Regions from separate parts of the Halobacillus sp. AWH4_228 genome, predicted to be linked through region 2. Evidence: riboswitches for the same ligand, from Rfam matches in the RefSeq annotation. Region 2 holds a riboswitch; the other holds the start of a gene.
What was found. A riboswitch is a leader RNA that binds a small molecule or an ion and turns the genes downstream of it on or off. The one in region 2 is predicted to bind cyclic di-GMP.
Positions count from the first base shown of each region.

Region 1: linked by a shared signal. The riboswitch ahead of ACXADP_RS17505 (glycoside hydrolase family 191 protein) and the one ahead of sda (sporulation histidine kinase inhibitor Sda) in region 2 are both predicted to bind cyclic di-GMP.

Region 1 is NZ_JBSWTE010000001.1:3,366,314-3,378,301, reverse strand. It holds gene katG (catalase/peroxidase HPI) at 1-2,104, opposite strand, end outside; gene ACXADP_RS17535 (PAS domain S-box protein) at 2,515-3,276, shown strand; gene pelG (exopolysaccharide Pel transporter PelG) at 3,384-4,856, opposite strand; gene pelF (GT4 family glycosyltransferase PelF) at 4,837-6,255, opposite strand; gene ACXADP_RS17520 (DUF2194 domain-containing protein) at 6,252-8,090, opposite strand; gene ACXADP_RS17515 (tetratricopeptide repeat protein) at 8,087-9,013, opposite strand; gene ACXADP_RS17510 (GAF domain-containing protein) at 9,006-10,241, opposite strand; cyclic di-GMP riboswitch class I at 10,311-10,397, shown strand; gene ACXADP_RS17505 (glycoside hydrolase family 191 protein) at 10,433-11,275, shown strand; gene galE (UDP-glucose 4-epimerase GalE) at 11,453-11,988, shown strand, end outside.
Region 2 is NZ_JBSWTE010000001.1:2,787,139-2,799,126, forward strand. It holds gene ACXADP_RS14405 (fumarylacetoacetate hydrolase family protein) at 1-592, opposite strand, end outside; gene ACXADP_RS14410 (YcxB family protein) at 756-1,295, opposite strand; gene ACXADP_RS14415 (FMN-dependent NADH-azoreductase) at 1,406-2,032, opposite strand; gene ACXADP_RS14420 (YjzC family protein) at 2,277-2,465, shown strand; gene ACXADP_RS14425 (hypothetical protein) at 2,497-2,721, opposite strand; gene ACXADP_RS14430 (ArsR/SmtB family transcription factor) at 2,859-3,176, shown strand; gene ACXADP_RS14435 (DMT family transporter) at 3,249-3,677, shown strand; gene ACXADP_RS14440 (DMT family transporter) at 3,690-4,148, shown strand; gene ACXADP_RS14445 (Spo0E family sporulation regulatory protein-aspartic acid phosphatase) at 4,239-4,400, shown strand; partial or broken gene ACXADP_RS14450 (IS5/IS1182 family transposase) at 4,607-4,771, opposite strand; gene ACXADP_RS14455 (GGDEF domain-containing protein) at 5,033-6,124, opposite strand; cyclic di-GMP riboswitch class II at 6,386-6,469, shown strand; gene sda (sporulation histidine kinase inhibitor Sda) at 6,480-6,701, shown strand; gene ACXADP_RS14465 (Lrp/AsnC family transcriptional regulator) at 6,688-7,095, opposite strand; gene ACXADP_RS14470 (MBL fold metallo-hydrolase) at 7,215-7,964, shown strand; gene ACXADP_RS14475 (hydantoinase/carbamoylase family amidase) at 8,119-9,354, shown strand; gene ACXADP_RS14480 (amidohydrolase) at 9,368-10,978, shown strand; gene ACXADP_RS14485 (DUF3311 domain-containing protein) at 10,975-11,196, shown strand; gene ACXADP_RS14490 (sodium:solute symporter family protein) at 11,197-11,988, shown strand, end outside.

The sequences.
Region 1 (11,988 bases), 580 kb from region 2:
GCACAGAGTTTGAACCGAAGACAAGATCTACACGGGAAGCAGTGCGGACAAGCTCGCCACTCTGGCGGTCACGGCCTTCATAGCGGTTGTAATCCACAGGCTTCCACTCGATGCCCATATCAAGCAGGTTGACGAAGAAGTCGTTGGTCAACGAGCCGACACGGTTCGTGAATACACCAAGATCCGTATCCTCATAGTTCGCTCCAAGTACACGCATGCCGCCGATAAGAACGGTCATTTCAGGGGCCGTCAGTCCAAGGAGCTGGGCTTTGTCGACGAGCAGCTCTTCAGGGCTGAGCGTGTATTTTTTCTTCTCGTAGTTACGGAAACCGTCAGCCATCGGTTCTAATACATCAAAGCTTTCAGCGTCGGTTTGTTCTTCTGTGGCATCTCCGCGTCCAGGTGCGAATGGGACTGTGATATGAACACCGGCATCCTTCGCCGCCTGTTCGATGGCAGCTGAGCCACCAAGGACGATCAAGTCAGCCAGGCTGATTTCATAATCGATTTCCGACTGGATGCGCTCGTACACGTCAAGAGCTTTGGCCAGCTGCTGAGGCTCGTTGACTTCCCAGCTTTTCTGCGGTTCCAGACGGATGCGCGCTCCGTTGGCTCCACCACGATTGTCAGAGCCGCGGAATGTGCTTGCAGAAGCCCAGGCTGTTTTGACAAGCTCACTGATCGTCAGTTCAGAATCAAGAATGTGGGACTTGATGTCTTCAATATCTGCATCAGACAGATCGTAGTTCCCTTCAGGTACAGGGTCCTGCCAGATCAAATCTTCTTCAGGGACTTCAGGTCCAAGGTACCTTGCTTTTGGTCCCATATCACGGTGAAGAAGCTTGAACCAGGCACGGGCGAATGCATCGGCGAATTCGTCCGGATTTTCATGATAACGGCGGGAAATCTTCTCATAATCCGGATCCATGCGGAGGGCCATATCCGCGGTCGTCATGAAGGTTGGTACTTTCATGGATGCATCCTCAGCATCAGGCGCCATATGTTCTTCCTTCTGGTTGACAGGAGCCCATTGGTTGGCACCGGCAGGACTCTTGGATAGCTCCCACTCGTAGCCGAATAGAAGGTCGAAGAAGCCGTTATCCCATGTCGTCGGGTTTGCTGTCCATGCCCCTTCCACACCACTTGTGATTGTGTCGCGGCCTTTTCCGCTGCCGTGTGTGCTCTGCCAGCCAAGTCCCTGATTTTCAATCGGTGCTGCTTCTGGATCCGGACCAACGTGGGCTTCGGCATCTCCGGCACCGTGGGCTTTACCGAAGGTGTGTCCACCGGCAATCAGCGCTACAGTTTCTTCATCATTCATTCCCATACGTCCGAATGTATCGCGGATATCACGGGCACTTCCAAGTGGATCCGGGTTGCCGTTCGGTCCTTCAGGGTTGACGTAAATCAAGCCCATTTGAACAGCAGCCAGTGGATTTTCAAGGTCGCGGTCACCGGAATAACGGTTGTCGGCCAGCCATTCTCTCTCTGTACCCCAGTAGACGTCTTCTTCCGGGTGATAGATGTCTTCACGGCCGGCTCCGAAGCCGAACGTTTTCAGACCCATGGATTCAAGAGCAACGTTACCTGTCATAACGAGCAGGTCGGCCCAGGAGAGTTTATTGCCGTACTTCTGTTTGATCGGCCAGAGGAGACGGCGGGCTTTATCTATGTTGGCATTATCCGGCCAGCTGTTCAATGGAGCGAAACGCTGGTTTCCTGTCGCGCCACCACCGCGTCCGTCACCTGTACGGTATGTTCCCGCAGCGTGCCAGGACATACGGATGAAAAGGGGACCGTAATGCCCGTAGTCCGCCGGCCACCAGTCCTGACTGTCTGTCATCAGGTCATGAAGGTCCTGCTTCAATTGATCATAGTCAATCTTGCTGAACTCTTCCTCATAATCAAAATCATCGCCCATCGGCGTTGTTTTCTTATCGTGCTGGTGAAGAATACTCAAGTTGAGCATATTCGGCCACCAGTCTTTATTGGTCGTTCCTACTTTTTGTGTGGTAATGGCTGTTTCTTCCTCTGTGCCACCATTCGTTTGACCAGTGAACGGGCATTGACCGCCCTGGCTTCCGTGAAGATCATCTTTATGCATATAACAATTCTCCCTTCAGAATTTATGTTATTTTATAACCCATCTCAGATTATAATTATAATAAAAAAGAACATAGATTGAAAGAGTGAACCCGTAAATATTTTGAAAGATTTATGAACAAACGTTCGTGTTCATAGAACAGAGGGAAGTGGCAGCGATCGACAAAAAGCGGTGTAATGCGGTTTTTTAGGTTTTTCAAGAAGTTTACTAGCTTTATTGTAACAAACTATCAGAAAATATAATATATTTTAAGTGGTTAAAATTCATACAGGAAATTTTCAAGTACAGCGCTTTCATTCTCAATGATATTTCTTTGTCCTTCGCCATAATGTGACAAATATCTCTGTTTCCGTGTGCTACTATAGTAAAAAGCTGCCTGGAAAAAGACCATTCAACGGGGAGGGAGCGGGATGAAAAAATCGACACGCGCCTTATTTAATGAAGAAAAAGAAAGCCTGCACAGGGAAATTACCGAATATTCGATGGAACCGACCGTCATCCACTGCGATCATGAAATTCTTCACATCAATGAAGCGGCTTCCGAGTTCTTTGGACTGGCAAAAGACCAGATTGTCGGAGGAAATGTCTTAGATGTGTTTACAGAAGACTTCCGGTCTTTTATCCGAGGACGGATTAAGGATGGGGAAGAGAAGGGCAGAATCGGGGAATTGGTGGAAACAACCGTCTACCGGGGAGACGGCACGGTTGTGGAGGTAGAACTTTTCTGTCATCCAATTCAATATGAAGAAACTAAGGCGATTCAATCGATCTTTCGTGATATGACCACACAGAAAGAAGCGGAGCGTGAACTGATCAAAGTCATGACTCCTATCGTCCCGCTGAAGGAAGGAATCGCTGTTCTTCCTCTGATCGGCACGATGAATCAAACAAGGACGGAGCATATGATGCAGCAGCTCTGCACAGAAATCCCCCGTCACCGCCTCAACTACCTGATCATCGATGTGTCCGGATTGTATGATGTTGATGAACATGCCGGAAAACTACTCTATGAGCTGACAGGCGTTCTTAAGCTTCTCGGCATATCCCCCATTTGTACAGGAATCCGACCGGATATGGTGAGAAATACATTGAAGTTTCTCAATCAGGACGGGAGGGGGATGATTCCGACAATGGCATCGGTCAGTACGGCCCTCAAAAAAATAGCCTTCTAAATGATATAGAATGGGACGTAGGTTTGAACATCTGTTAAAACACGAAGCGGGCGCCGTTATAGAGAATAAAAAAGGTCCGTCCCATGAGTGGGGACGGACCTTTTCTGCTAGAAGAGGGTGCGTTTGTTCATCCATGCCCCCAGCTTTGTAAACGGTCTGCGCTTTTGCGTGTAGGTGAGTGCCTGCGGCTGGCAGAAAGCTTGATAGTCGACTTTCTCAATGAAAAGAATCAAACGGGCTAGTGCGAATACAAAGGCCAGCGTGGACCCAATCGAGAAACTCAGCCCATAGCCGTCATAGCCGAATGGGAGGAACAACAGCGACAACCCGAGATTCAATAGGAAAAAGATGATGGATGTCCACATGGCTCCCTGCCGGTCTTCGAAATAGAGGAGGATCAGTGTAATCACAAGAACCATCGCATTGGCAAACGCACCGATGGTCGTAAAGCGGAAAATGGAGGCAATATCAGGTTCTAGGGAAAGGAAGGATGCAATACTTCCAATCGTCAGAAGGATCAGCAGGGAAAAGAGCCCCTGGCTGCGGATCAGACGCTCCATTTCCTGCTTCAGAACGCGCTGCATCGCTGTTTTCGCAGTCTTGATCTGGGAAAGCGTCCCCCCTTCATTGATATAACCGTAAAAGACACGGTACCGCTCATAAAAACGCGTTTCAACGGAAACGACGAAAATGATCAGCGTTGGGATGATCGTTAAGTACGACCAGAATATCGCCGTATCATAGATGCGGTGGTACAAGAAAGATTCTAAAAGGAAGCCGTTTCCTTCACCGAACCAGATCACCCAGTTACAGACCCAGATGCCGACATTGTACAAGAATCCCGTCCAGAATAAGGAAGGGAAACGGTCAAAATAGTCCAGATAGCTGAATTGGTTCTCCTTCGACCTGGTTGGAAACGTCATGAGCATCGACATGAATAACCCGAACAACGTCACGAGCATGCCTGACGTAAATCCGGCAAGCAGAAAGAAGCTGTTGGAGTGCTCGAACACCGGAAACCAGGAAGCGTTTTTTCCAAACAGGAAGACGAGAAGCAGAGCGGCTCCGCCTCCGGCCAGGAAGCTGTAGGCCACGGCCTGATAAAATTTCGCTGCGCTGAGGAACAGGAACAGCACCCAGATGAGATTAACGGTCACATAAAGAATCAACATCAGCCATTTGAAGTAGTAGGGAAGAGGCGAAATCAAAAAGAAAATCAACCAGCTGATGAAAGCAAGTCCGAGCGTCACCTTTGTCATCCCGATAAACGTTGGGAAAATGGCCTCTGTTCGTCGTTCATAAAACAGGTCGGCGGTGTACCGGGTGACAACTAACTGCTGCACACCGAAGAGGACCTGGGAAAAGATGAAGCAGTAGGCTACAGAAAGGTTGAACAGCTCCCTCTCCTGCAGATCAAGCAGGGAGAAGAAAGAGGTCATCCACTGGATCACAGCAATGGTCGCAATAACGACCAGCCACGGACCGGAGGTGACCAGTCCTGCAAATGCGTAGGCTTTAATCCGCGAGGAGAAGTAGTCCTCCTGAAACAATTTCTGCAGCTTAAACCCGATGCCGGCCATAAGCCATCCCCCTTTCTGTGTACAACTCTGTATACTGATCAATGAATTGGTGCACTTGATAATACGTTTCTGCCCGCTTCTGTCCATTTATTCCGAATTTCTCAGCTTCCTGAGGGTGCTCATAATACCATTGGCAGTGTTCAGCAATGGCTTTCGGATTCACGGGCGGGACGACAAAGCCTGCCGGTCCGAAGGGATCATCTTCACGTCCATACATCAGCTCAGAACATGACCCCACATCTGTGACGACATAAGGAATCCCTGCTGCCATACCTTCAAGGACGGCCAGCGGCTGCCCTTCTGAAATACTTGTCAAGAGGCAGACATCAAAGTGAGGAAGGTAGTCTATGATATTGACCTTACCCGCAAGCATGACGCAGTGATTTAGACTCAGCTGTTCAATCATCAGCCGGCATTCCTCGGCATACTCTTCCTCTTCATCCAGTGGTCCCATAATCGTCAGCTCAAAAGGGACCCCTTTGTCATCGAGGATTTTGGCGGCATTGATCATCGTTTTAATATCCTTGATTGGAACAACGCGGACAATCGCCCCGATTTTCAGAACATCTGTTTTGGGAACTTTGACAATTCCTGAAAGCCGGTCATAATGGATGCCATTTGGAATGACAGCCAGCTTGTCTTCATCAGCACCAAGTTCATGTTGGAGCCGGCTGTTGCGGTCGAAAAGCGTAATCACATCATCCGCTTCCGTGTAGGCCTGCTTGGATAAATGATGGAAAAACTGGACCCAGCGTTTTTTATAGTACTCAGGAATCCATCCAGCCTGCAGGATTTCCTCCTCACGCTCTCGTGAATAGATGCCGTGTTCCGTTAAGAGATAAGGAATTCCCTGACGCTGCTTGATGGCAGCAGCAATCAGTCCGGCATAACCCGTGGACGCAGAATGGATCAGATCAAGCTCAGGGAACTCCGCCTGCAGCAGCTCGAGGACAGGCGTGAACATGCCGCGCCACATCCAGAAGTAATCGATGAAGGAACCCGACTGTTCTTCAATCCGGTAGCTTTCCTGTACCATGTTCCAGAACAGTTCGCTTGAAAAGAGCGCTTCGGTCGAACCGATTTTTTTCTTGAAGATGTCCAGTACATCCGGCGGAAGACTGCGGAACATCATCCAATCGGTCAACATATGCTGTTCTTCTTCAGTCAGTTTGACGCGCCGCTTTTTTGCGGCTGGTTTTAGATTCAATGGAAGGTTAATGACTTCCGTGATATTGGAAGGAAGCTCGTAGCGGTAATCGTCAGCGGTCATTTCCTCCGGTGTAATGGCAATAATGACGAATTCATGCTGAGGCATCTGTGCAGCAAGCATCTGTACCCAGCTGGCCACGCCGCCGCTTACGTAGGGATAGCTTCCTTCAACGACCATTCCTATTTTCACAAGGCTTCATCCTTTATCGTAATTTCAGCATACGGCTGTTTAAGGGTCACTTGATAAAGTGTGCCGGATTCACCGAGAGATTCGACATCTCCATAATCAAAGGAACCGGTCTCGATCCTTCCTTTATTCAATCTGACAAGAACTGTGGAAGGGGAGAGGAGATTTTCGCCCTTGATAACGATCTGCTCGTCCTGATAGGTTACGTCAATGACAGAAGCCTGGTACTGTTTCATTTTCTTTGTGGCGTCCGTTTGCCGCATCCCCTTCAGGTGTGTGTAGTGATCGTGAATATAATGGAGCATATCTTCATAAGACTGCCTCATTTCCGGCCATCCACTGTCTCCGGCCCGGTATGGATCGAGCACATCATCCGGGTGGATGAAGTGGGCGAATACCCCGAAGTTCGCAATCGCATCAATCTGGACGAAACGCTCTTCATCGGTCTCCCCATACCCACTTGAAATCCTTGGGAAATGGTAGATGGATGGAAACTCACTGTTTGGTTCATATTCCTGTAAGAAGGCTCCCGTCTCCTTGTCACCTGTATACAAGCCGGATACAGCTTCAAGTTCCGGAAATACTTCATGCAGAGCGCGCACCCCGGTTTCGTTTAACACATTGGAAGGGGGGACATAGGAATGAACGTCCTTTTCCTTGAAGTAGTAGTTGAACAGTTCGTTCACTCGGTTTAGAGACTCTTCCATCTCGCCTTGATTCTGCCAAGGACGGTAGCCGTATTCAGGATTGATCGGTTCATCTGCTGTTACAAGAGACTGGTGATTATATCCATGGAGTCCAATTTCCCCGTCCTCCTTCAAAACCTTGCGGCCGAAATAAAGCATTGGGAAACGTCTGGTTTCAATCAGGTCTTCTGCTGTCATATCCATCGTATCCTGATAGGTTCCAATTAAGTATCCGGTATAAATCACATCTTCTTCTTCGCCGATCCGTTTCATATCCTCCCACCAGACTTCAGAATAAAAATCTTCCACAGTCAAATCGTAATCCCGCTGGATCACATCTGTCGTACCGCTTGGAACAGGAGAAGGGAAGTCATCAATGTGCATCACCTTAATACCCGCCTGTGAGGAAACGAATGTGGGAGGCAGGAAGGAAAGGGCCTGCAGCATTAGTCCACGTGAGGTTTTTTCTGTAACAGAAGAGGTGTTCCAGAACATGACCTTCCCTTCTCCGTAATTGTTCGCCCATAAAATCGGGTGATCTTCTGCTGAAATGTAAACATCGGCGGTTTCAGCGAGTTCAACATCAGCAATGCTGTGGGAAAACAGCTGGGAATCCTCACCTAAATCCATATATCCAGGGAAAACTTCCTTCTCAAACGTCAGCCCGTATATATCGTCGAGGAAATCTTCCACATCTTCCAAGCCGATCAGTTCATTCCAGTTGGGATTGATGAAGCGTGAGGCAATATACAGGTTTCCTCCCTTTTCCACGAAGGAGCGGATTTCTTCATACGGCCATTCTTCGGAGTGCTCACCTCCGAGAACGAGGACGGTATAAGGGGAAGGCGTCAGCTCTTCCATTTCCTTTTTCGTTATCTCCTTATAGGAAACCTTAGCGTAGTCCATGGCGTATTCCAGGTTTTCCAATGCGTCCTTGGACAATGGGGTGTCATTTTTATGCACATAAACCTGAAGTTCTTCTCCTTCTGTGGGACTCTCCTCCGTGCTCATCGTTTCCACCGATGTTTCTTGTGCCGTTTCGGCAGGAAACCACTGATGAAACATATCGAGCCGCATAAATTGCAGAATGATAATGGCAGCTGTGAATAGAAGGAAAAGAACCGAAGCATAAATAGTGATTTGTTTTTTCACAGTGTTTTCCCTCCCATCTGTTGGATAATGAAGCGTTGGCTTTCAGGGATGTCCTCTGCCTGCACATGTTGGAAAAGGTCGTTGAGCACAGGCTTGATGTTTGTCCAGTCGCGTCCTGCATAGTATATTTCAATCAATTTCAAGTAGCCTCCTGGATGGGCCGGGAAGCGGCTGACCATCTCACGGAAAGCTTCCACCGCTTTTTCCTCTTTTCCACGACGTATGTAAATATCGCCGAGACTGCGGTACATCCATGGTTCTTTTTCAAGTTTCGGAACCATTTCTTCCAGCAGTTGTTCATATTGTTTCTCGAGCCGCGCCTGTCCGTTCTCATCAAGAATACCACTTCCCAGATAACGTTCGTACACGCTGCATAAACGCTCGAAAGACATGGGTGCTTCCGGGGCCAATTCTTTTCTGGCATGTTCCAGTTCTTTTTCAAACCGGCTGGACAGCACGTTCATGGTTGTAGCTGCATAGTGGACGGTTTCTGAATTGTTGTGGATCAGGCCGAGGTTCAAGTGCCGTCCTTTATTGGCGATATCGGAATTGATCAGACTGACAATCAATTCCTTCTGGTTGACGCCATCGTTCCTCAAAAGGGCATCGCTGATGGGCGATAAATCCATGCTTGATGATGCTTCATAACGCAGGTATTCAAGATTCAACGGCGTGAATGTGACATAATCATCGTAATCATCAATCATGTGATTGCTGCCGGACGCTTTCGCAGCCAGCCAGGCGGCCAGTCCGAGAAGCTCTCCGATGATCGGGAGGAATACGCTCGTAATGGCGAGCCATGTGACGGTTCCTTTTTTGTCATCATGCATCCTTTTTCGAAGCAGCAGGGAAACGATCAGAACAGCGAGGCCGTGAATAACATAGAAAAAGATCAGCCAGTAGGGTTCCTGGAAATTAACCAATGTAAATCCCGCCTTTTGTATCGAGTGCTTTGTAAATCCGCTCTTCGACGATGGATGCATTCTCGGAGCTCGTACCTGGAAGCAGGAAGTGGAAATGCTGCTCCGTCTGGTCGTAACCCATAATGTCCAATTCTCTCAAGTAGGCACGCAGGATGATTTCTGCTTCCACGACCGACATTTCCCTGTAAGGGCTGACATCGATGGAAACGACACTATAAGGCACCCCGTATTTCTCCGCTCGTTTTTCCTGAAGCTGAACAAGTTCGTCAAAAGCTTCCTTATCATAAATACTTGTGCCTGGATACATCTTCTGCTCTTCTTCTTTACGAAGATACTCTCCAGCTCTTTCGATCCGGTTGGCCATCCAGTCGAGCACGAGAGAGAGGATTTGAACTTCATATTTTGTCAGTTTGGCAAAATCAAGTTGATCAATCACGAGGATTTCCCGTACGTCCTGATTGTAGACGATCGGTCCGATCAGCACCGGAGCATCGGCTTCATCATCAACCGTCTTTAAAGTAATGGTTTTGTTCTTCAGTCCCCGTGAGAAAATCGAGGCCGCATCATCAATGAAAATCGTCTGCGGAAGTCGTTCGGTATTTCCTTTTCGAACGCGGAGGCGCAGCGATTTCTTAGAAGAGTCGACATGATAGACAGCTAAGTTTTCCGCTTCAAACAGGTCTCCGATAATCGTAACGGCCTCGTTTCGGACAAGTTCTGGAGAAGGCTGATCAAGCGTCTTTCCGACTTCGTAAATCCTGGAAAGGGTGTACTCGGAATCAAGGACCTTTGCCTGCATGACCCGTTGAGACCGTTCCAGAGCAGTTAAGGATGTTTTTAGTTCCTCATTTTCATCCTTCGTTTCCTTCAGCACATACTGCTGACTCTCATATCTTTCCCGGAAGGACGTGCTGTACAGCCCTGTAATGACGCCGGTCAGGAGTAGGAAGAGGAGAGATAAATAATTGGCGGGATCATAGAATAAGAGAAACAAGTCCCCGTCCCGCTGATACATGTCATACACATGATAGAATAATGCAGCAAAAAAGCTCAAAAGAGCAAAATTCACACCGTATCTGAGGGAAAACAATAGGACAGCAAAGAAGACAGGGTTAAGCGTCCATTCCAGCATGTTCCATTCCAACGTCTGATCAAGGAATCCCAATACAAAAAATACGAGGATCAGTTCAATAAACTTCCGGATAAAACTGGATTGTTGGTAGAACATCCAATCACCTCCATGTGGATTTAAAATACTTTAACATGTTAAACCTGTGGTATAATGTGGATAAAATTGAATAGAGAAAGGCAAACTTATCGAAAGATAAGGGCGCAAAGACATGGGTCGTAGTTCCTCACAGGAGCCGACTGCCAGTCTGCAATGCCACAGCCGCTCTCTGAATAATCAGGAGGCGTATTATGGGTATACTCACAAAAATGAAACGGAGTTTTCTTGTTGTTTTAGCCGCTGGTCTTGTACTTTCCCCTCTATCTACTTCTGCACAATCTTCTCATCCACTTTCCAATGTGCAGTCCTATAAAATTTATTATGATTCTCCGACCGAAGCAGTCTTGAATAAGATGCAGGCGTATGATGCTGTCATGATTGAACCGGTGTTCTATACTAAAAGCCAGATTGAAACGATTCAGCAGTCCGGGACATTGGTGTATGGGTATATCAACACCATGGAAGCTGATAACTGGAATACGGCGTTGATCAGTCAGCTTGAAGAGTCCGACTTTTTCCACCGGGACGGTGAGCGTGTCTATTATCCGGAATGGGATTCTTATCTGACCGATATCACCTCTGATCATTATCAGCAGGTGCTGCTGGCTGAGATTGAGAAGCAGGTGGCTGATAAGGGTTTGGACGGTGTCTTTTTAGATACTGTCGGCAATATCGATAACGAACACTGCGGATCCGATGTACTGGATGACCAGCGTGCGGGCATGGCCGTCTTCCTGCAGGAAATCCGGCGTCAGTACCCTTCCTTGTCCCTTATTCAAAACTGGGGGTTCGGCACGTTGTCGACCACAACGTATCCTTATGTAGACGGCATTATGTGGGAGAATTACAATTACTCCTCGGTTGCGAAAGATCAATGGTCCCTGGACCGCATGCGGGATTTGAAGCAGCTTCGTCAGGAAACAGGTTTGGAAATACTGACTGTCTCCTTCTCTCAGAAGTCGAAAAGTCAGAGGCTGGCAGAAAGTCACGGGTTCATCCATTATCATGAATCCAGCCATTATAATGCTTGGTAATTATTATACAAAAATTTTCTTGAAAAATGGGCTGAATGGCGTAAAAATGTCGAAAAATGAACAGATCGAGGACTTTTATAAGGGAGCCTAAAGGAGGGCTCCTTTCCTTTTATAGTAGACATATCCTTAATTTTCCTGTACATTCCAAGGTAAGAGATTGATAGAGGAGGAGAGGCAATGATCTTAGTTACAGGCGGGGCCGGATACATAGGCAGCCACATCTGTCTTGAATTATTGGAGAGGGACCATGAGGTTATCGTTCTGGACAACTTATCGAACAGCCACCCCGAATCCCTGCTGCGTGTGCAGGAACTGACAGGGAAGACGTTGACGTTTGTAGAAGGGGATCTGCGGGATCAGGACCTTTTACGAGAGGTTTTCAAGGACTTCGATATTACAGCTGTCATTCATCTGGCAGGACTGAAGGCGGTCGGTGAATCGGTTTCTATGCCGCTGACGTACTATCATAACAACATTACGGGGACGTTGATGCTGTGTGAAGTGATGAAGGAATTTGATGTGAAACAGCTGATCTTTTCGTCATCCGCCACCGTGTATGGCACCCCTGACTCTCTTCCTCTTACGGAGAGTGCATCGGTTGGGGCCACAAATCCTTATGGCCGTACGAAGCTGATGCTTGAGGAAATTCTTCAGGATTTATATGTCTCTGATGAATCGTGGAGTATATCTGTTCTCCGCTACTTTAATCCGAT
Region 2 (11,988 bases):
TGCCGGACTCCATCTCAAATGTGAAAACATCCCCACGCGCAGCAGGCCCCACTCCTTCCGGTGTACCCGTGAAAATGATATCTCCCCTGCCGAGCCCGAGACGACCTCCGATCACGTCAATAAGCTCCCGCAGGGAAAAAATCATTCGTTCCGGCTCCCCATTCTGAACGATTCTTCCGTTTTTAAAAAGGGAGAAGGCCGCCTTACGAAACGCCTCTTCCCCTGGGAAAGGCACAAACCGGCTGACTACAGCTGATCCAGGAAAGCCTTTCGCCATTGTCCACGGATGCCCTTTTTCCTTCAGTTTCGACTGTACATCCCTCGCTGTGAAATCAATGCCGAGGGCGATGCCGTCGAGCATAGCATCGAGCGGTTTATCCGGATGGTAGTCCTCTCTCATTTTTACAACCAGCTCTCCTTCAAAGTGGATCTCCCCCTGCTCAAATGGAAGGTGGATTTCTCCCTCCGTTGTATGTAACGCGTGGGTCGGCTTCATGAAAATGAGCGGCACGGACGGCACCTGATTGCCAAGCTCTTCTGCATGCTTTTTATAATTGCGCCCTACACAATAAATGTTGCGGATTTCCTCCATCTCTTTCAACTCCTCCCTGTTTTCCTGCTTTCTCCAGTTTAGCACAGGAACCAGGAGCTTACGGAATATCCCTCGAATGTATACAGATGTTCCACCCTCTACACGTTTTTCAACAAACAGGCCATCCATTACTATAAAAAAACGCAGAGCAAAGGCTCTGCGTTTACGTAGAAGCTGGAATCCAGCGTTTATAGGGCTGTTTGCTGAGATGATGAGCTGCGAGTTCCTTAAATTCCTGCTGCTGTTCTTCGGAAGCGAAATAGCGCTTCGGCAGAATGATGGTCTGCTTATCCTTTGTATAAAGAACAAACATTGTGGACACTTCATTCAACGTCGCAATTTCTTTCCATAAATAGCAGTGACTCTGTTTTTTAATCTTTTCGGTAATCCCTCTATCATCAATGGTATAGGTCCATGCATTTTTGGCATAATAATCAGCTTTGTAAACACCTGTAGAGCGGAGATGGAGGACAAACATCATGATCAGAAAGACAAAAGCAGCCGGGATCAAAGCATATCCCATAGAGACCAGTCCCTTCTGCCACCAGGCTCCTTCTACGGATCCATAAAACAAAACGGTAAACAGTACCAATGTGCTGAACAGCGTCCATATCTTCATCCGTTTAAAATGAAAAGCGTGGCACTGCTTAAATTCATTCAACTGAAGAATGCCGCTGATATGAATTCCTTTCTGGATATTCATGGTGTACCCTCCCTTTTAAAAAGTCTACGCTAAGATTAGAGGTTATCCTCATCTTTAGCAACCATTATGCTTGAAAAAACGCACCCCAATTTATGGGATGCGTGGGAGAATTAAAAGGAGACAGCCACTTTTTCTGCTTTCTCCAGCCCTTCTTCAATGATGCTTTCCGCCTTGTCCGGGAATTGGTTATGCCCTTCAATGACGAGCGTCGTAATGTCTGAAATGCCCCAGAAACCAAGAATGTTTTCCACGTAGTTAACGGCCATCTCAGCGGATTGAGCGGGTCCTTCGGAATAAACACCGCCCCGGGCGTTCAAAACAGCCACTTTTTTATCAGGAAGCAGCCCAACAGGTCCTTCCGCTGTATAACGGAACGTTTTACCTGCCTGAGCCAGATAATCAAAGTACGTGTGAAGAACAGCCGGTATCGTAAAGTTCCACAATGGGAAAGCGAAAACGACTTTGTCCGCTTCCAGGAACTGGTTTAAATACCCATTGACCGTCTTCGTGGCGGCTTCTTCGTTCGGAGTCAGTTCCATCCCTTGAGACAGTTTGAACATACCGTTGATTTTATCGGTATTGTAGTACCCGAGATTTTCTTCAAACAGATCCAGCTCTTCAATTTCGTGATCCGGATGATTCTCTTTATAATGGTCCAGGAACGTGTGATAAAGCTTCACACTCACGGATTGTTCAATTGGTCTAGAATTCGCTTTAACAAACAATACTTTTGTCATTAAAATCCCTCCAGCATCTATTCAGGCCTTCTGCCTATTTAATTTGAATTCATAATGTTGCTATACATACTATATAACAATCATCATACTAATCGTCTTCGTTGAATATGTCAATCATCACGCACTCAATGATGCACATACGACATAATACCCATTTTTATCCAAGTTAGTTTAACAGGAAGAAAACCCGGCTATAGAGCTAATGTGCGCACAGGAAATCATTAAATGGAAAGGATGTATACACATGGCAGATCGTTATAAGACAGGCGAAAAAGCTCCGGAAGCAGGTACGTATGAATTTGATGGTTTAGCCGATGGCCGCAAGAACAATAACGTTACAGAAGATGAAAAACATATCGAACTCAGCAGCGGTGATACATTCCCACCTCTTCGTTCAAGTAAGGAAGCAGCCTATTGGAAAAAAGCCAAATAAAAAGAAACCTGAACCCCTTTCATAACTGGGTTCAGGTTTTTTTCTTCCCCTGGATCACTTTAAACCGACTGCCTTTGGCGCCTGGTTTCTCTTCAAATGACGTGATGGCGGCCCTCACACCGATGGAAAGGGAGCCATCGGCCTCTACTAAAAATAAGGTTCCCGGTTCTTTCACCTCAACGGAACGAACGTTATGCCTTGCAAAAAGCTCCTGCAGCTCGTGGATCAGTTCTGTTTTCCCATATGTGAAACCCATTTGTGATCACTCCTCGTCTAGTCTTGTTACTAGTAGGGTATGTAGAAGAAATAGAAACATGCCACTTCTCTATGATAAGAGATCTGTTGAAAGGCACGGTCGTTGACATATCGATAATCCTCGATTAATATAGGCCTATGAAAAATTACATCGATATCTTCAAAGTATTAGCCAACCAGACAAGATTGGATATGCTTATGTGGTTGAAAAATCCTGAAAAACACTTTGATAAGCCGACCGCTCATCTATCTAAGAACATCAATGAAAAAGGCGGCGTCTGCGTCGGAGATATTCAGGAAAAAGCCGCCCTTTCGCAGTCAACCGTCTCCCACTACCTGGCGATGATGCAGCATGCCGGCCTGCTGGAATCCGAACGCCATGGCAAATGGACCTATTACCGGAGACGTGAGGAAAAAATTGAGGAAGTCGCGGAATTTATAAAAAGAGAGCTGTAAGCTCTTTTTTTACCACCGATATATCGATAATTTTAGATATGTAGATATGAGTTCAAAGGAGGAACTTTTCCTATGAAAATCTGGATTTATTTCATTGCTCTGATGGCAGGCATTTTCCTCAGTATCGAAGGAGCTGTTTATGGAGAACTGGGACAAACCATCGGAAAGCTGGAAAGCAGCTTTTATAATTTCGCCGCCGGCTCCATCATTCTTGGACTTATTGTACTCTTTTTTGGTAAAGGAAGACTTTCTGCCGCAGCCGAAGCACCCCGGTGGCAGATGACCGGTGGACTGCTGGGTATCATCTATCTGACGGTTTTAATTTTTGCCATCCCCGTTGTAGGTGTCGGCGCGGCCATGATCAGCGTCATTGTCGGACAGCTGCTTATGAGTCTGCTGATTGAATCGAGAGGATGGCTCGGAAGCCGGGCTGCTCCTGTTCCTAAAGAAAAAATCTTTGCTGTCGTCCTGATGACCATTTCACTGTTTCTCATTTATTAAAGGAGGGTTCTTATGGGCCTGTTCATTCTCGCAGCCTCCGTGGCGGGAGGCACACTACTCAGTTCACAAAGCTCCATCAATGGAGCATTAAGCAGAAAATCCGGCACGTATGAAACGACCTTTTTCACTTTTATAACAGGGGCTCTCATGCTTGCTCTGCTCGTCCTTTTCTTTGGCGGCGGCGACGTTATGAAAATTCTGGAGGCTCCCGCCTGGCAGCTGAGCGCCGTGTGGTTCGGTGTCGGTTACATGTTTCTGACCGTCCTCGCTGTTCCACAGATCGGTGTCATGGCCACCAACATTGCCACCATCATCGGACAGCTCGGCACCGGAATGCTGATCGATCACTTCGGATGGTTCGGCGGGCTTCGAATTCCCCTGGACGGAGAGCGTATCACAGCATTCGCCCTTCTAACCGCCGCCCTTTGGCTGATGTATAAAGCCGATAAAAAACAGATCAAAGGGACATAAAATTTGTAGAAGTTTGTAACCTTCTGTATAATCTATCACTATGAATCAGACCTTCCACTATAGTGGAAGGTCTCTTTGGGCAGGTGTCATATGCTGAATACAACGTTTTTGTCAAACCTGAATGAAAAGATCGAAGGCATCCGGGCTGAAATGTATGAAGCCTATGAAGATGGACGCAGCTATGAAGAACTCCTCAAAATCTCCCAGGAGCTTGATGACCTGTTAAATCGTTTAGAACAAATAACAAAATAAAAAGGATGCCTGACTCACAGGCATCCTCAGCTTGTAGAGAAACCCCTGTTTCTTTACAAGCTTTTTTCTTTCTTACCGCCAGGAGCGAAAGCCCCTTCCCTTTCCGCGGACGAGGGCCCGAGCTTCCTCGCAAAACCCACGCTCGGCGATCTCGGACCACTCGTTCTTCCGCAGGAGTGGAAGGGGCACCGCTCCTTGGGAGTTCTTTAACATCGATAAAGACTCTCCTTTACCCCGCTCACCCTTGTTGGATGGAGGACAATCTTTTTCATATTCCAGCAGGCAGCCATCATCGGCGCCTGTTCTTTCCCTTTTTGTTTTCCACGCAAGCGGCCATAGCGCAGCCCATGCCGTTCTTTTGAATCTGCGAACCTGCATAGGGCACAGTCTCTCTTCTCTCTATTCTAGCGTCGGAACGAGGAGCGTTCAGTGGTGATGCCTGCGGGAACAGCACGGGCCGAAGATCCACTTGGGGAGGCGACCTTCCTGACCAAGTCAGCTGAGGGCGTGCCCGCGGCATTCATCCACCGATAAGCGGAATGTGACCCTTTACATGACAAATGGTCAACTCTAACAGGTTGACACAGGCTTTTTCTACAGCCAAAGGATGCCTGACTCACAGGCATCCTTTTTCATGCAGATATGACTTTATTTCTCCCCGAGTGTTTCGCCTCATATAAGGACTCATCCGCTTTTTCCAATAGTTCCTTCGCTGTCGACACATGGTCAGGATATGTACTCACCCCAATAGAGACCGTAATGGAAATCTTTTCTCCATCAGGCAGGAGAAACGCTTGATGTTCCACCGTCCGCCGAATTTTCTCTGCTTTCGCCCTGCCGGCTTCGTTGCTGCAGTCCAAAAGGATAACGGTGAACTCTTCTCCACCGTTTCTGGATACGATATCAAAGGATCGGGTTATTTCATTCAAGGTGCTCCCCAGCTGGCGCAGCACTTCATCACCCGCCGCGTGCCCATAGGTGTCGTTCACGCGCTTAAAGAAATCAATGTCGATGGCAAGCAGGGTCAACGCTTCCTCTTTTTCCACGGCGTTCCTCACACTATCGTTCCAGAGGCGGTCAAACTCCCTTACATTATATAATCCCGTCAAATAATCGACGGATGACTGCTCTTCATACGTTTTAAAAAGATAATGAGACCTCCGCAGGTAATGGACGAGGTAGGAAGCCAGCATCCCACCGATAAATGAAATCAGCCAGTAGATGGGAATGAGAAACTGCAGTGTGCCCCAGTCTCTGACCACCAAGGAAATGACAATCGAAAAGACGATGTTCGACCAGAGCAGCATTTGAAAGGAGGATTTGAGCGGACTCTCCCTGTGATGAAGCTTCCGGTACAGCCACATATAACCGATGAACAAGAAAATCATTAAGATGACAGCGGCCATTGAAGAAAGATTGACCCCGTATAACAAACGTCCGGAAGCAATAATGACAGCACTCAACAAAGCCGGGCGGATGCCTATGTATAGAATCAGAAGGATGACCGGGAGGTGACGAAGATCGATAATCGTCTGCTCAGTCACTTGTATGGAAAAGTACATCAGCAGCATGCCAAGCAATCCGCCTGCCACCCCGTCGATCCACTGACTGTTCTGTTTTGAAACCGCAGGCAGCAGCTTCGTCCATCGAAACTGCAGATACATAAAAACGAGGGCAATGACGATGCAGATATTAATAAAAAATTCCTGAATGATCACAAACACTCTTATCCCTCTTTTCCTTCTTGCATCCCTTTGTTCTATTATCGACATTTCCTAACAGATTTGTCTATGAAAATTGTCACCCCTATGTAAAAGAAGATGTACAAAACATGTACAAACCTGTACATTATGGTCTTTCTTCCTATTACAAAATCAGTCATTTTGTGGTAATAATAGAGTATAAACAACGACGATTATAAGAAACAGATTCTGCGGTTCAGGTCGTTTCCTTTTGTGAAAGGAAGGGTATACGTATCAAAATAAAATAAACGAGACACGATGAACTGTGATTTTTAATGTGGGCACTTGAATCACAGGGAGTGAGTAGTGCAACCGGCTCCGCTCAGGAGGCATAACCATGAGTAAAACACCCCCGCGTCCTATGGAAAGCAGCGACGATAACAAAAACCACTTCGTTCACCTGAACGCTTCGTCGATCAAGACCTTGTCGGATCCCCTTCTCCTTCTGACCTACCGTCAGGCTGCTGAGATGGGACTGGATCAAGACTTCCTTTCCCTTATCTGCAGGGAGTTGAAAGACAGGGGGTTCTCCATTGAATGCTCCTCTAGCTACGGATGACAATGGATAATTTATAGCTCACCCGTTGATTGAGTTCTACCAGCCATTCATCCAGGACCTCATTGGAAGGAAAACGGCATTCCAATAAATAGCACCCCTCCCCGCTGATTTTATAATTATTCCTGACGAATGATGGATGGTTCTCGAGAAATGTAAAATAAGGCTGATGATTCAGGCTGTCTGTGTAGATATTCAAAAAGCAGTGGACAGGATAGCCCATCTTCTTTTCGTTCACGCGGACGGTATAGGATTCAATCAGCCCTTCGTCTTCTAATTTCAAGACTCTTGATGCTGCGGCCTGTCCTGTGAGATGGACATGTGCGCCCAGCTCCTTCATCGTCATCCGGCCATCTTTCTTCAGCTCTTCTATAATTTTCTCATCCGTTTTGTCCATGACTTCTGCCTTCCTTTCATATTTCAACTCTTTTCAGCCAAACACTTGATTAATAAGGTGTACTCCTATTTCCCTTCATAGTACGCTATTGTCAACAGAGATAAAAGGAGGAAGCCTTTATGAAAATCAAGCTGATTCGAAATGCAACATTACTGGTGAGCTATGGAGGAAAAACCTTTTTAATCGATCCATTCCTTTCCTCACAGGGAGCCATGCCGGCTTTCCCGGATACGCCCCATCAGGATTTAAGGAACCCGACCGCCCCCCTGCCTGTCGATGCCCAAAGTCTGACCGATGTGGACGCTGTCTTCATCACTCATCTTCATCCTGATCATTTTGATGAGGAAGCAAAGGACGTTCTCCCCAAGCAAACGCCCCTGTTCGCTCAAAATGAAGAAGATGTGAGTGCGGTGCAGGACGCCGGATTCACCCACGTCCACTCCTTCCAAAATGGCGTGGATATGGAAGGGATCCGCATTACCTGTACCCCGGGACGGCACGGGTCGGAAGAAATGACAGCTATGACAGGAAAGGTGTCCGGTCTCCTTTTTGAAGCAGAAGGTGAAAAAAGTCTTTATATTGCCGGGGACACGGTCTGGTATGAAGAAGTCGAACAGACGCTGTCCTCCCGCCGTCCTGATGTGATCGTCGTGAACGCGGGTGCCGCTCAATTTTTAGAGGGCGGGCCGATAACGATGACGAAAGAAGATGTCACAGCTGCCGCCCAGGCGGCACCGGAGTCTGAGATTCTCGCTGTGCACATGGAATCCCTGAACCACTGCCTGTTAACGAGAGAAGAGTTGAAGTCTTATACGAGCGGTTATCCGTCTATTCACATCCCTGAGGATGGCGAGACGCTCACCTTTTGATCCTTTCCCCTCCGGACCTGCCGGAGGGTTTTTTTATGCCTGACAAAAAGAACAGCCACAACTTCCACCATTATCCAACATCGTTTTACGTTATGTTAATTGTCAGACAATTCAGATGTTGATATAGTGATAAAAACAAAGGAGGCGATGATTGTTGCAGATCAATCAGGACAGGTATAAAGACCATCTCATGACACTTGCGGAGATCGGAAAAATTGGAGAAACGGGCGTCAACCGGCTCGCCCATTCCAAGGATGACCGGAAAGCGGTTGATGTCGTACAAGGATGGATGGAAGAAGCCGGGCTGACGACAAGGATTGATGGTTTCGGCAATCTGATCGGTCGTATGGAGGGCACCGAGCCTGATCAGCCTATTCTCATGATGGGGTCCCACATTGATTCCCAGCCGTACGGGGGCCGTTTTGACGGGACCGCCGGAGCTCTTGGGGCCATTGAAGTTGTACATACAATGAAAGAGCAAAACATAAAGCCGGTTCGCACGATAGAAGTGATCTGCTTTGCTGATGAAGAAGGTTCCCGATTCAACAAAGGTGTATTTGGTGTACGCGGCCTCATCGGCCAGCTCGAGGAAGGGGAGATACTCCGGAAAGATAAAACCGGGATGACCCGGCTCGAAGCTTTAAGGGAATTCGGTGTCGAACCGGATGTATCGGAAAGTCCCGTCTACAAGCCGGGCGATATTGAAGCCTTTTTAGAGCTTCATATTGAACAGGGGCCTGTCCTTGAATCAAAGGATAAGCCTGTAGGCATCGTGTCAGCCATCTCCGGGCCGATCTGGCTTACGGTGACTCTGGAAGGCTTCGCCGGACATGCCGGATCTGTACCGATGCATTTACGACAGGATGCCATGCTCGGGGCTGCCATCATTACAAAAGAATTCAATGAACTTGTCCGCAGGGAAGGAACACCAAATACCGTAGGAACGGTCGGAAGCATCCAGAATTTCCCGAATTCAAGAAACATCATTGCCGAAAAGGTCGAGTTCACCATTGATTTGAGGGACATCGACCTGGACGCGAGAAACCGCCTGGAAGAAAAACTCTATCAATTAATTGAGAAAACGAGTAAAGAACACAACCTCGAGTACTCCATTACAGAAGATACCAAGAGTGATCCCCGTTACTGCGCGGACTGGATTAAAGAGATTATGAAAAAACACGATGATGAGCTTGGTTATCAATCTCCAACCCTCATGAGCGGTCCGTTTCACGACGCCTTGTTTATGTCCTATATCAGTGATTACGGCATGATCTTCGTCCGCTGTGAAAAAGGGATCAGCCACAACCCGCTGGAATACGCAGAAATGGAAGATTTACAAAAAGGTGTGGAGCTGCTTTATCATACAGCGGTGGAAATTTCCGGAGCTTAGAAAGGTGGCACGTATGCAGGCAGACAAAATTTTTATGAACGGAGAAATTGTCACAGCGGACGAACATTTCCAAGTGTATGAGGCCCTGGCCGTCCAGGGGGATAGCATCCTCACAACGGGAACGAACGACGAAATCATGAAAACCGCCGGCGCCCATACAGAGGTTGTCGACCTGAAGGGCAGAACGCTCATGCCCGGATTCATTGACGCTCATGCCCACCTCGAGCTTTACGGAACAAATGCTCTCGGTGTCAATTGTAAAAAACCCCCGACGATTCCTGACGTTCTGAAGGCACTGAAAGAAAGGGCTGGAAACACCCCGGATGGTCACTGGGTGCGGGGATGGGGCTACAATCAAAACGAACTGGCTGAGAACCGGCATCTAACGAGGTGGGACTTGGACAAAGTGTCCACCTCCCATCCGATCATAGTCGTGCGGACGTGCGGGCATATCTCCTGCGTAAATAGCAAAGCCCTGGAGATGGCAGGAATCGAGGATTCCACTCCAGACCCGGCGGGCGGGTCTTACCACAAAATCGACGGACAGTTGAGCGGCCTGCTGCTGGAAGCCGCTCATATGACTGTCTTTCAGCACGCCGATTACAGCGAAGAAGAGGTACTTCACGGACTGGCGCTTGCTTCTCAGGACTTTTTATCCTACGGCATTACAAGTGTTCATGACGCCGGCGGTTATGGGACGAAGCATATCCGCTATTTACAGCAGGCTGTCCAGAAAGGCATCGTGAAGCAGCGCATCTATGCACTGTACGGTTCCCTGTCCAACGCTCCGGAAATGGTCCGCGCAGGACTGGAAAGCGGCATTTCAACAGGCCTTGGGGATGAATGGTTCAAAATTGGACCCGCGAAACTGTTTATCGATGGGAGCAGCAGCGGTCCTACCTGCCGAACAAGAGACCCCTATAACAGCGACCCCGAAGACAGAGGAATGTTATACCTCTCCCAGGATCAACTGGACGGACCACTTCTGGAGGCCCACCATCGCGGCTGGCAGATCACCGCTCATGCGATGGGCGATGAAGCCGTGGATATGATGCTGCACACCATTGAGCGAGCGCTCGATCATGCACCAGCATCCTCCCCGCGCCACCGGATCGAGCATGCAGGAATTGCACCTTCCGACCTCGTCGGACGGATTCGAAATACCAGAGCGGTTCCAATTCCGAATCCTTCGTTCCTCTATGAATTCGGCGACGGCTATGAGCATGATTACGGAGAACGCATCAACCATATGTTCCCATTAAAAAGCTATACGGATCAGCACATTCCATACGCCGTTGGTTCCGACAGTCCGATTACCACTCCAAATCCTTTTTACGGTCTGTATGCAGCGGTTACCAGGCGCAGTAAAAGCGGCCGGATCATAGGAGAAAACCAGGCCTCTCCACTTGAGGAAGTGATCCGGGCTTATACGTGGGGCGGCGCTTACGCCTCGCATGAAGAACACAGGAAAGGAACGTTGGAACCAGGAAAAGCGGCCGACCTTATTATCCTCGATCGTTCCATTATGAATTGTCCTGTTTACGAGCTTCCCGGCATACAGGTGGAAAACACCATCCTGAATGGAAAAACCGTATATACATTGCAAAAGGAGGACGTCTATTGAGTAAACAACGTTTTATAAAAATTTACTGCCTTTCATTAAGCATTCCTTTCCTGTTGATGGTTTTCCCGCTTTTCACCATCGGGAACCGGGAGACCCCCTTCATTATGGGCCTCCCCTTCTCGGTATTCTGGGTGATTTTCTGGATCTTGATCACCTTTGTCATTGTACTATTCCTTTACCGTCTGGATCCGGACAAAGACGAAAAGGGGGTCCAGTAAATGGCTCAGTGGCAGATTGCAATGATTATGATGATTGCTTATCTCGTGATCGCTTTATTGATCGGTGTGCTTGCCGGCCGCAATCAGGATAAGCAGTCTCTGGAAGAATTCACGACAGCTAAAGGAAATCTCGGTCTTTTCGTCATGTGGTTCTTAATGGGAGGAGCCGTTTTCAGTGCCTTCTCCTTCCTCGGGGCTCCAGGGTGGGCTTTCTCCCGGGGGGCTCCAGCGCTTTATATCATCACCTACACCGCTTTTGCTATTTTACCGTGGTATATTATCGGTCCGAAAATCGGCCGGATCGGACGGAAACATAACATTTATACCGTCGCCGGCTTCATGCAGCTGCGTTATTCCAGCCGCATACTGGCCATGATGATCGGAATCATCGCTCTGCTCGCTTCGATCCAGTATCTGGCGACTCAGATGAAAGGCATGGCCTATATCTTCAGCATTATGACTGAGGGCCGTATTCCTTTCTGGCTCGGTGCCTTGCTGTCCTACGGCATTGTCGTCGTCTATGTGGCGACCGGCGGTCTGCGGGCTGCCGCCTGGTCAGATGTTTTCCAGGGCATGCTCATGATCGTCATTTCCTGGACGGTCGGATTGACGATTGTGAATCAGCTGCACAGCAGTGTTCCTGATATGTTCAGGAATTTAACAGAGACCGCTCCGGGCTTCCTTCAGATCGGTGCCGAAGGATCGACGATGAATGCGATGGCTTATACGACGACGATTCTCGTTTCCACCATCGGCTTTCTTATGTGGCCGCATTTATTTTCTAAATCCTAT